2 regions of the Slackia heliotrinireducens DSM 20476 genome follow, and region 1 is predicted to be linked to the other one. Evidence: predicted binding sites of a transcription regulator. Region 1 holds the regulator's gene; the other holds the start of a gene.

Evidence for each region. Region 1 encodes HrcA, which represses chaperone genes, less so after heat shock. Its sites were predicted from a motif close to TNTTAGCANNCNNNNNNNNNGNNTGCTAANA; they were not measured.
Region 2: htpG (molecular chaperone HtpG) is a predicted target of HrcA. The motif match lies at 1,844-1,874, and genes of this name have one in related genera.

Annotation. Positions count from the first base shown of each region.
Region 1 is NC_013165.1:1,175,120-1,181,250, forward strand. Features, by position in the region: gene hemW (radical SAM family heme chaperone HemW) at 1-419, shown strand, start outside; gene dusB (tRNA dihydrouridine synthase DusB) at 403-1,428, shown strand; gene hrcA (heat-inducible transcriptional repressor HrcA) at 1,601-2,611, shown strand; gene dnaJ (molecular chaperone DnaJ) at 2,632-3,759, shown strand; gene mtaB (tRNA (N(6)-L-threonylcarbamoyladenosine(37)-C(2))-methylthiotransferase MtaB) at 3,746-4,975, shown strand; gene SHEL_RS05070 (diacylglycerol kinase family protein) at 4,984-5,385, shown strand; gene ybeY (rRNA maturation RNase YbeY) at 5,395-5,886, shown strand.
Region 2 is NC_013165.1:131,715-137,845, forward strand. Features, by position in the region: gene SHEL_RS00510 (NAD(P)H-hydrate dehydratase) at 236-1,210, shown strand; gene SHEL_RS00515 (carboxymuconolactone decarboxylase family protein) at 1,331-1,657, opposite strand; gene htpG (molecular chaperone HtpG) at 1,902-3,827, shown strand; gene SHEL_RS00525 (acyl carrier protein) at 4,095-4,319, shown strand; gene SHEL_RS00530 (nitronate monooxygenase) at 4,324-5,268, shown strand; gene SHEL_RS00535 (ACP S-malonyltransferase) at 5,256-6,131, shown strand, end outside.

The DNA of each region.
Region 1 (6,131 bases):
TGCTTCCCGCGGGGTTCCACCGCTACGAGGTGGCGAGCTACGCCCTTGACGGGTACGAGTGCGAGCATAACAAGAAATACTGGACCGGCGTGCCTTACTACGGCATTGGCGTGTCGGCCGTGACCATGACCCAGAACGATTCCCGCCGCATGCGCAAGCAGGACGGGTACGTTGTGGACGACCTGAACCGCCGCCAGATGATGGCCGAGGACCTCATGATGAAGATGCGCATGTCGCAAGGCGTGTCCGTCGACGAGGTCAAGGCCGCCGCCACCCTGCTGCCCAAAGTGCTCCAGGTGTTCCGCGACCTGCAGAAGGACAACCTGGTCAAGCTGGAAGACGACCGCTACAAGCCGACGCTTGGCGGCTGGCTTCTGGGCAACGAGCTCTACGGACGCATCTATGAGCTGGCCCCTTAGCGACCTTGCACCTGCCGGGCGCGTTCCCGTGGTTCTCGCCCCCATGGCGGGTGTGAACGACGTCATGTACCGCAGCATCTGCGTCGAAATGGGCGCCGACCTCACATTCACCGAGATGGTGTCTTCAAAGGCGCTTTCGTTCGCCAACGAGAAGACCCGCCGCCTGCTTGACACCGCACCCAACGAGCTGCATGTGGGCGTGCAGCTGTTCGGCCACGAACCCGATACCATGGCCCGCGAAGCGGCGTGGGTAGAGGATTCGCTGGGCGAGAAGCTGGTCTGCATCGATGTGAACATGGGCTGTCCTGCCAGAAAGATAATCAAGAAAGGCGACGGCTCGGCGCTGTTGAACACCCCGGATGTGGCACAGCAGATTGTCCGTCAAATCAAATCCCAGGTCAGTTGTCCTGTGACTGTGAAGTTCCGCAAGGGCTTCGCGGCAGGGGAGGACGTTGCCTGCGATTTCGCGAAACGCATGGAAGACGCCGGAGCCGATTGGATGACGGTGCATGGGCGTACCACGGCCCAGATGTATTCGGGAGATGCCGATTGGGATGTGCTCGGACGCGTGAAGCGGTCGGTGTCGGTGCCTGTCATCGGCAACGGTGACATCAAACGCGGCGAAGACGCCCGCGCTATGGTGGACGCCACCGGGGTGGACGGCGTGATGATCGCCCGCGGAGCCCAAGGCAACCCTTGGATTTTCCCAGAGGCCGCAGCGGCTTTGGCGGGCGAGCCCGCCCCTGCCGAACCGACCGACGAGGAACGCGTCGCCATGGCTCGCCGCCATGCGTCGATGCTGGACGGATACATGGGCAACACCATCGTCTACATGCGCAAACACGTCATGTGGTATCTGCGCGGCGTTCCTGGCGTGCGCGAAGCCCGCGGCGCTTTGAACTCCTGCGTCACCATGGATGATTTCAACCGCGTGCTGGACAAGATACTGGTGGATGCGGCCGACGTGCGTGCCCGCGAGGCGGCGTACCGCGCTGCGCCTGGCCGTTAAAGGGGCCGTTTGAGCCGTTAGGGCCGTCTCGCAATATGACGGGCTGGTAACTTTTCGCCACTTTTTTGGCACTTGACTGTTTCGGCTGCTAAAATCTCACCGTACAGAAGCCCGAAGGGCTTTTTTCGTCATGCGTGTATTCGGATGGACTAGGGAAGGACGGTGATCGCAGATGCTTTCGGAACGTAGGCAGCGTGTGCTCGAAGCGCTTATCGAAGAGTACGTGGCCTTTGCCCAGCCTGTCGGATCCCGCACCCTGGTCGACCGCTATAAGCTCGGGGTTTCTCCCGCTACGGTCAGAAACGAGCTATCGGTTCTGGAAGACGAAGGCTACATCCGTTCGCCCCACACCTCCGCGGGGCGTATTCCCACCGATGCGGGCTACCGCGCGTTCGTCGATGAGCTGCTCGAACGCGAATACGGCACCGATGTAGACGGCTCCACCTTCGACGAGCTGCGTTCGGCGGCCACGGCGGTGGACGAGCTTATGGACCAGACGTCCGCGGCGCTGTCGCGGCTGACGGACTGCCTGTCGGTGGTGCTTGCGCCATCGGTCATCGGTGTGTCGGTCAAGCAGGTGTCCTTGGTGTCCATGACGCCGCATCGCGTTTTGGTGGTCGTCGTGACCGACGACGGGCAGGTGTTCAACCGCACGGTCGAGTTCAACGAGGAGATTCCCTCCGACGAGCTGGCCCACCTGCAGAATGCCATAAACGGCCTTGTGAACGGAGCGAACGTTTCCGACATGCGCAAACGCATGTCCCAGGTCGACTCCGAAACGCTTGCATCGCCTTTGGCCCACGCCATTATCGAGGAGATCATCCTCTGTATCAACCAAGGCGACGCGTCCCGAACCCATCGTCTGGGGCTCTCGTCGCTGCTCCGCAAACCCGAATTCAGCCACGCCCAGACGGCCTTGCCCGTCTTGCAGGTGTTGGAGGACGACACGGTGCTCATGCAGATGTTCGACCGGGCTCTTGCCGACACCGCCAAGGAAGACCTCAAGGTCAGCATCGGCCGCGAGAACGGTACGGAGGAGCTCTCCGGCGTATCGGTGGTCGCAGCCCAGTACGGCACGGGTGCCGGCAGTGGCATCGTCGCCGTCATCGGGCCCACGCGCATGGATTATTCAACTGTCATACACGCTGTGCGCGCTGCGAAAAACGCGCTGCGTGATTTGTAGGGTAGAAAGGTACTCGCTTCATGGCTCAGGATTTGTATGAGGTTCTAGGCGTTTCCAAGAACGCCACAGATGACGAGATCAAGAAAGCGTTCCGCAAGAAGGCCCGAACGCTGCATCCCGACGTCAACAAAGAGCCCGATGCCGAAGAGAAGTTCAAGGAGCTTAACGAGGCATACGACGTGCTTTCCGACCCCTCGAAGCGCGCCCAGTACGATCGTTTCGGCACCATTCCGGGTGCTGCGGGCGGAAGCGCAGGCGGCGGATACCAGTACATGGACCTTGACGACCTGTTCGGCATGGGGGATTTGTTCTCGAGCTTCTTCGGCGGCGCTGCAGCTGGCGGCCAGGCGTCTGTGCGACGCGAAGGCCGCGACATGGGTGTTGGTCTGCGCCTTACGCTTGAGGAAGTCGCCACGGGCGCCAAGAAAGAGATTGTGTACGATCGTCTGGCACCCTGCGATACCTGCGGGGGCTCCGGCATGGGCGAGGGCGGACACGAGGTCGAATGCCCCGACTGCCACGGCCGTGGCCGCGTGGTTACGGTCCAGCGCACGTTCCTGGGTGACATGCAGACTGCATCCACCTGTACCACCTGTGGCGGCACCGGCCAGGTCATCGACCATCCTTGTGAGGAGTGTGAAGGCCAGGGCCGTATTCCCGACCGCCAGCATGTCACCGTGGAGGTGCCTGCCGGCATCCGCGAGGGCCAGCAGCTGCGCGTGGGCGGATTCGGCGAAGCGGGCATGCACGGCGCTCGCCCCGGCGACCTTATCGTCACGTGCCGCATCAAACCTCATGAGTTCTTCGAACGTGAAGGGGACAACCTGCACGCGCGTGCCAACATCAGCTTTATTCAGGCCATCCTGGGTGCTGACATCGAAATCGACGGTATCATGCCTGATGAGAAGGTCAAGGTTCATATCCCTGAAGGCTGCCAGAACGACCAGGTCATCCGCGTGCGCAACATGGGCATGCCTCGCTTGCGCAGTGATGCCCGCGGCGACATGCTGGTGCATGTGGGCGTGGTCATCCCCAAGAAGGTGTCCAAAAAGCAGCGCGAGATGCTTGAGAACGTCGCCCGCGAGTTCGGCGAGGAAGTAGCCGCGCCGCGCTCGCCGTTGCAGAAGCTGCGCGATGCCTTCAACTAGGTTCCATGTCGTCAACCTGGGTTGCAGGGTCAACCGGGTTGAAAGCGATTCTTTCGCGGCATCGCTCGTCGCCCATGGCGGCGAATCGGTCCCCGTGGAAGACGCCGACCTCGTCATCGTCAATACCTGCACTGTCACAGGCGAAGCGGAAAAGAAGACCCGCAAGGCCGTGCGTCGCGTGCTGCGTGAAAACGCATCGGGCACCGTGGTGGTTACCGGGTGCGCCGCCGCCATCGACCCGGATACTTACGGCAACATGGACAGCCGCGTAGTCGTGGTTCCCAAGGGGTCTATGGCTGCGTACGTGTCTCATGCCGTGTCGGGCGAAAGCCCCGTCGCCGTGGCCGAAGGCGGAGCGGTGGGGTCGCTGTTCGGCGACGAGTTCCGCATGGGGGAGGATTTCCCGACCCGCGTGGGCATCAAGGTCCAAGACGGCTGCAACAACGCCTGCACGTTCTGCATCGTGCATGTGGCCCGAGGCCGTGCGTGGTCTCGTCCTTATAAAGATGTGGTTGCCGAAGCCGGCGAATATGCGCGCCGAGGTGTGCGGGAAATCGTTCTGACCGGCATCAATCTGGGAGCTTACCGGACGGAGGATGCCGATCTGGTCCGTCTGCTGGACGGCCTGCTCGAAGCGGCGCCGAATACGCGGTTCCGCTTGTCCTCGGTCGAGCCGCATACCCTCTCGGATGACTTCATCGGATTGATGGCCGCCTCCGACGGACGCATCTGCCGACATCTGCACCTGCCTCTCCAGTCGGGTTCGACGAAGGTTCTCAAGGAGATGGCGCGGCCCTATACGGCTCAGGATTTCATGGGGTTGGTGGACCGTATGTATGAAGCGGTGCCGAGCCTGTCGCTGTCCACGGACGTCATCGTGGGTTTTCCCGGCGAGACGGAACGGGACTTCCAAGACACCTGCGATGTAGCGCGGGCCTGCCGGTTTTCCAAGATGCACATCTTCAGGTACTCCATGCGTGCGGGTACCCCTGCCGCATTGAGGTCAGACCAGATATCGCCCGAGGTGAAAGCCGAGCGGGCTGCAAAGCTGGATGCGATCGAACATGAACTGTGCGCACAGGATCTGGCCCGTCGCAAAGGGACGTGCGAGTTGGCGTTGGTGGAGACCGACGGAATTGCCACAACCGAGAGCTATCATTCGGTTGCAGCGCCTGTACAATCGCAGGTAGGCGATTTGGTTCCCTATATCTTCTAGGAGGCAAGATGGTCGACCAGGTTGAACATGAGGGCCGGCAGCTCAAGAGCAACAACAACCTGCTGAAGTCGTTCGGCTATGCTTTTGCGGGGCTGAAGGTTGCCGCCCAGGAGCGCAATTTCAAGATCGACCTGGCATTCGCTGTGTTCGCCCTGGTCGTGTGCGGAGTGTTGCGGGTCGATGCGCACGGCTGGCTCGCGGTCATCCTGTGCATCGGGGCGGTGCTTTCCCTCGAATGCGTCAACACGGCCATCGAGGCAGCCGTCGACCTGGCCAGCCCCGACATCCATCCTCTGGCCAAACGCGCCAAGGACTGCGGAGCTGCAGCACCCCTGATAGCCGCCATGATATCGGTCGTCGTAGGCCTGTTCGTTTGGATTCCCGCGCTTATCGAGCTGCTGCAAGGTTAGGGCTTATATATGAATATCATCGTTGATGTGCTGCATGGCGAAGACCTGGTCTCGCAGGTCGATGTGGAACGTCTGGCCGAATACGTGCTGACCCAGGAGGGGTGTCCCGAAAACACCGAGGTCAGCATCACCTTCGTGGATGACGAGGAGATTCAGCGGCTGAACCTCGAGTACCGGGGCATAGACAAGCCCACTGACGTGCTGTCCTTCGAATGCGACGGTTACGACGACGAGTTTGACGATGGCGATGCCTACGAGGATGCGGGCGTGCCTGATGACGAGCCGTTTTTGCTGGGGGATATCATCATCGCCACCGATGTGGCCAACGCCCAGACGGCGCAGTTCCACACCACGCCTTCCGAGGAGCTCCATGTGTTGCTGGTGCACGGGCTTCTGCACCTCAACGGCTGGGACCATGTCCATAGTGACGAGGAGGCCGAAGAGATGGAGGCCCGCGAACGCGAGCTGCTGGCGGGCTACGGGCTGCCAGGCATCCGATGATGCCGCGAATGTGAAACCGTCGCGGTTTTTAAGGATGCTGCGTTTCATCAGGGCTTGAAGGTCCGTATAATGAGCGGGCTTCGTAAAACGGCGGCTTCTGTAGAGGATTGTCGGCTGATGGGGCAGGACGTCGATTCCGTCACAAGGGCTACACACATCGAAAAAATGTTGCACCTGCTTGCCGGTTTAGGGTATACTATCAAATCGCGTCTTTAGCAGTTTACTTGCAGTATGCAAATGAGGTT
Region 2 (6,131 bases), 1.0 Mb from region 1:
GCGTCGCGAAGGATTCTAACGACACTTTAAGCCCGAAAAGTGTCGTTAGAGCATCGAAGCGATGCCTAATGCAAGAAAAGTGTTGTTAGACGGTCGGGCGTGCGCTGCGGTCTTTCGGCTTGGGTTGTGCCGATGCGCGGAGCCTCGCGATGCGTACGAAGCGAGCAAGCATATATCATGGTGTGGTATAACGGGGAACGAACGTTACGTGGGTTTGAGTATGAAAGGAACGTTCATGGTATTGGAGAAGCAGTTCGGAGAGGCCGACGCCCGAGCGGCCCTTCCACATCTGAAATTCGACGATAACAAATTTACCCGCGGCATGTGCGAGCTCATCGTGGGCGGCCCCGAGTTCCCAGGTGCAGGCGTGCTGGCCTCGCTGGCTGCTAACAGCCTTGCGGCGGGCTACGTCACCACCTACACCTGGAAAGATGCGGCTCGGGCCATCCGCGCGAAGCAGCCCTCTATCGTGGTCCGCAAGCCGAAAGAATTCCTGACTCGCGACCATACGGCAGCGCCGGGCAAGCCGAAGGCAGTGGTCATCGGCTGCGGCCTGTCTCCTGATGATGAAGCCGCCGAGCTGGTGTTGGCGGCGCTGCAGGTTGAAGTGCCTTTGGTTATGGACGGGGGAGCGCTGGCGTTCATGAATCGGGCCGACGTCAAGGAAGCCCTGGTCACCCGTGCCAAGAACAAGTTCCCCACGGTGCTCACGCCGCATGCGGGCGAGGCGGCCCGTCTGCTGAAGGCCGAGGCCGAGCGCTGCGCCGAGCAGGAATCCCTTTTCGACACCTCCGACCCCTCGTGGCAGTGGGTCCACGAGCGTGGCGAACAGTACGCGGCCGCAGACCCGAAGGCCGATCCGGCGCAGGCCGCGGCGCTGATCGCCAACGCCTACGGCGCGGTCTGCGTGCTGAAGGGGCCGGACACCTACATCTCGGTTCCCGGCTTCGTGCAAGAATCCGACGAGCACACCGTTCTGGTGGTGACGGAAGGCACCCCGGCGTTGGCGAAGGCCGGCACGGGTGACGTGCTTGCTGGTACCATCGGGTCCTTTGTCGCATCGGGCATGGCACTCGAAGCCGCCTGTTCGCTGGGCGTGTTCCTGCATGCGCGGGCAGGCCGGCTGGCAGGGGAGGCCTTAGGCGAGCTCTGCGTGACGGCCGAGCGAGTGCTGCACTACATTCCGAAGGCGGTGTGCAGCCTGGCATAGCGCCAGGTCATACGCCTTCGACCCGGATATGCCTCAGATATGCCGCCGCATCTTCCCTTATATATAGGTAAGGTGCGGCGGCTTTTCCATGTCGCGTGGCGACGGCGCTTCCGAAAACGCCTAGTCGTCCCACACCTCTTTGGCCAGGCGGAACACAGCCCAGCCCTTCGGCCATCCCACATACATGGTGGCGTGGGTGATGATCGCGGCGATTTCCTCCTTGGTCACCCCGTGGGCCTTCGCGTTCTGCAGGTGGTAGGTCAGGGACGAATCGGTGATGCCCGACGCCATGAGTGAAACCACCGTGACGATGCACTTGGTTTTGACGTCGATGGCGTCTTCGTTCCACACTTCTCCGAACAGGACGTCGTCGTTAAGGTGCGCGAACATCGGCGCGAATTCGCCGAGCTGCTCGCGGCCTGCGGTTTGTACGATCTTTTCAGCCATGTTGTCCGCCTTTCTGCGATGTTCGAACTGCTGCAAACCTCAATCGGTCACAACCATTATCAACCTAAACCGCACTTTAAGGGCAAGGGTTGCACGAACTTCGCGGCGCGGGTTACAGCGCGTCAACATATTACGGTTTCTGACGTTGCTTCGGGTTGACACCGCACGCTGGAGAACTAGAATCACGATTGGCACTCGAACAACGCGAGTGCCAACTTATGTGCACATATGAAAGGTCGCCGCCATGCGTAAATTCAAAACAGAGAGCAAGAAGCTCCTCGACTTGATGATTAATTCCATCTACACCAACCGCGAAATCTTCCTGCGCGAGCTCATCTCCAACGCGTCGGACGCTGTGGACAAGCTGTACTTCCGCAGCCTGACCGACTCCGACGTGCAGCTGTCCGCCGACGAGCTGGCCATCGACGTGGCCTTCGACAAGGATGCCCGCACCATCACCGTGTCCGACTCGGGCATCGGCATGAACAAGGACGAGTTGGAGAAGAACCTGGGCACCATCGCCCATTCCGGCAGCTTGGATTTCAAGACCGAAAACGCCGAAGGCGAGCAGGCCAGCGCCGTGGACATCATCGGCCAGTTCGGCGTGGGCTTCTACTCCGCGTTCATGGTGGCCAAAAAGGTGGTCGTGGTTTCGAAGCGCTACGGTGAGGACGAGGCCTGCAGCTGGACTTCCGACGGCGTGGAGGGCTACACCATCGCCGACGCCGAGCGTGAGAACCACGGCACCGACGTGATCCTGTACCTGAAGGACGATGCAGACGAAGATTCCTATTCCGAGTTCCTGAGCGAATGGAAGCTTAGGGAGCTCATCAAGAAGTACAGCAACTACGTGCGCTACCCCATCCGCATGGAGGTGTCCAAGACCCGCACGCTGCCCAAGCCCGAAGACGCCGGCGACGACTACACGCCGCAGCACGAGCATTACACCGAAATCGAAACCATCAACTCCATGGTGCCTATCTGGAAGCGCAAGAAATCCGAGGTCACCGACGAGGAGTACAACGAGTTCTACAAGTCCGACTTCCACGATTTCGTCGACCCCTTGCGCACCATGTCGGTGCACGCCGAGGGCATGCTGACCTACGACGCGCTGCTGTTCATCCCTGGCCGCCAGCCCTACGATTTGTTCTCGCCCGACTACAAGAAGGGTCTGGCACTGTACAGCTCCAACGTGCTCATCATGGAGAAGTGCGAAGACCTGCTGCCCGATTACTTCGGCTTCGTCCGCGGCGTGGTGGCCAGCGAGGATCTGACCCTGAACATCTCCCGCGAAACGCTGCAGCACAACACCCAGCTGCGCGCCATCGCCAAAAAGGTGGAGAAGAAGATCAAGAGCGAACTGGCTGACATGCGCGATAAGGACCGCGACGCCTACGAGGGCTTCTTCAAGAATTTCGGTCGCAATTTGAAGTTCGGCATCTACTCCACCTACGGACAGGCCGCATCCACCCTGTCCGACCTGCTGCTGTTTTACTCCGCCAAGCAGGAGAAGCTGGTCACGCTGGACGAATACGTGGACGCCATGCTGGCCGACCAGGAGGCAATCTACTACGCGGCGGGCAACTCCGTGGAGCGTCTGGCCAAGCTGCCCGTGGTCCAGAGCGTGCTCGACCGCGGATTCGACGTGCTGCTGTGCGCCGAGGACGTGGACGAGCTGTGCCTGCAGTCCATGTTCCAATATAAGGAGAAGGAGTTCAAGAACGTGTCCGGCGGCAACCTGGGTCTGGAGACCGAGGATGAGAAGGCCGCTGCGGAAGCTGCCGCCAAGGACAACGAAGCCCTGTTCGCAGCCATGAAGGACGCCCTGGGCGAAAAGGTGACGAAGGTGTCCGTGTCCACGCGCCTGACCACTGCTGAGGCCGCGCCGGCCTGCATTACCGCCGAAGGCCCCGTGTCCCTGGAGATGGAGAAGCTCTTCGCCGGCATGCCGGTGCCCGAGGGTGGGGAAGCGCCCCGCGCGTCCCGCGTGCTGGAAGTGAACGCAGCCAACCCCGTGTTCGAGGTGCTCAAGGCCGCCCAGGAGGCGGAAGACGCCGACAAGGTGAAGCTTTACGCCGACGTGCTGTACAACCAGGCGTTGCTGGTAGAGGGCATGCCGCTGGAAGACCCGGTGGCCTTCGCCAACGAGATTGCCCAGCTCATGAAGTAGGCTTTCTCTCCATATTTCGACTCGTGGCATGCGGGGCGTCGGGAATGCATTCCGGCGCCCCGCTTTTCGCGTGCTCGGAAAACGTCGTGCGGGCATGTGCCCTGAAGGTCACATGCCCGCAAACAACGGCGCATTCGCAAGGGGCGTCTCCATAAAAAACCTTCGAAGTGGAACGCGACAGGAACCCTAATGGACCTGCTGAGGAACAGTGGAAGTGAATAATCGAACAACGTAAGCATTTCCAATCAGAAGAGCAAGGAGACCCCAATGTCTTACGTTGAAGCAATCGCCCAGGTCGTTTCGGAGCGCACGGGATACAAGGCCGAGGACATCACCGCCGACCACACGTTCGCAGAACTCGGCATCGACTCCCTCGACACAGTTGAGCTCATGATGGCGCTGGAAGATGTTCTCGGTTTCGAAATCGAGCTGGACCAGGCGGTTCGTACCGTAGGCGAGCTGGACGCCTTCCTGCAGGGCATGCAGGGGTAGGCGCATGATCGCCTCACCTATCTGCGAGTTGCTGGGCATCACCTACCCGGTCTTCCAAGGCGGAATGGCCTGGATCGCCGACGGAACCCTTGCCGCTGCCGTGTCGAACGGCGGCGGGCTGGGCATCATAGCCGCAGGCAGCTCATCGGGCGAACACGTGCGCGCGCAGATCCATATAGCCCGATCCATCACATCGCGCCCCATCGGCGTGAACATCATGCTCATGAGCCCGCATGCAGAAGAGGTCGCGAAGGTCGTGGCCGAGGAGCGCATCGACGTCGTGACCACCGGGGCGGGCAATCCCTCCAAGTTCATGGGTGCATGGCACGAGGCGGGCATCAAGGTGGTGCCTGTGGTCGCGTCGGTGGCCATGGCTAAACTCATGACGCGCCAGGGCGCAACGGCCCTTATTGCCGAAGGCGGCGAGAGCGGCGGGCATGTGGGCGAGCTCACGACCATGGTGCTGGTCCCCCAAGTGTGCGACGCCACCGACCTGCCGGTCATCGCGGCGGGCGGCATCGCCGACGGCCGCGGGGTGGCGGCGGCGTTCATGCTGGGCGCATGCGGCGTCCAGATGGGAACCCGCTTCCTGAGCGCCGAAGAATGCAGAATCCACCCGCGCTACAAGGAGCTCATCCTGAAGGCGACCGACCTGTGCACCATGGTGACGGGCAAGCGCCTGGGGCATCCGGTGCGCAGCCTGCGCACGCCTTTCGCGCGAAACTACGCTGCAACGGAATTCAGCGGCGCTGCGGATGAAGACCTGGAAGGGCTGGCGACGGGTAAATTCCGACTGGCGGTCCAAGAAGGCGACTTCGACGAGGGCTGCTTCTTGTCTGGCCAGGTAGCGGCCATGGTCAAGAAGGAACAGCCTGCGGCCGACATCGTGAAAGAAGTTATGGAAGAGGCCGAAGGCGTCCTGAAAGGGGCTTCGTCATGGCTGGCCTAGCGTTCGTGTTCTCCGGCCAGGGCGACCAGCGCCCGGGCATGGGCAAGGACCTTTACGACCAAGGTGGAGCGGCGGCGCGCGTTTTCGACACGTGCGAACGGCTGCGCCCCGGCACCATCGACCAGTGCTTTGGCGCGTCGTTGGACGAGCTGAGCCGGACGGAAAACGCGCAGCCATGCCTGTTCGCGATGGAGCTCGCCATGGCGGAAAGCCTTCGCGAGCAGGGCATAAGCCCTCAGGCGGTAGCAGGCTTCTCGCTCGGCGAGATGGTCGCGGCCACGTTTGCGGGCGTGTTCACGCCGGAGGACGGGTTCGGTCTCGTATGCACGCGCGGGCGGCTCATGCAGCAGGCTGCACAGCGCTTCGACACGTTCATGGCTGCTGTGGTTAAACTGGATGCATCCCAGGTCAGAAGTCTGTGCGAGCAGATGCCCGATGTGTATCCGGTCAATTTCAACTGCCCGGGGCAAACCACGGTGGCGGGGTCTTCTCTTCAGCAGGCCGCGTTCATCGAGTCGGTGCGCCAGGCGGGCGGCCGCGCGATTCCGCTTAACGTGTCGGGCGCGTTCCATTCGCCGTATATGGAAGAGGCCGCAGGCGCATTTGCGAAGGAGCTCAGGCTCAAGCAGGCCCATCCTGCGAACATCGCGATGTATTCGAACGTGACGGGCGGCCCGTACGGAACGATCGATCCGGTCGATCTGCTGTGGCGCCAGGTGGCAAGCCCGGTGCTGTGGGAAACCGAGGTGGGTCGCATGATTGACGACGGAATAGACACCTTCGTCGAGATAGGTCCTGGCCACACGCTGACCAACATGATCCGGCGGATTTCCTCGGAGGTCCGCGCGGTAAGCGCCGCCGAG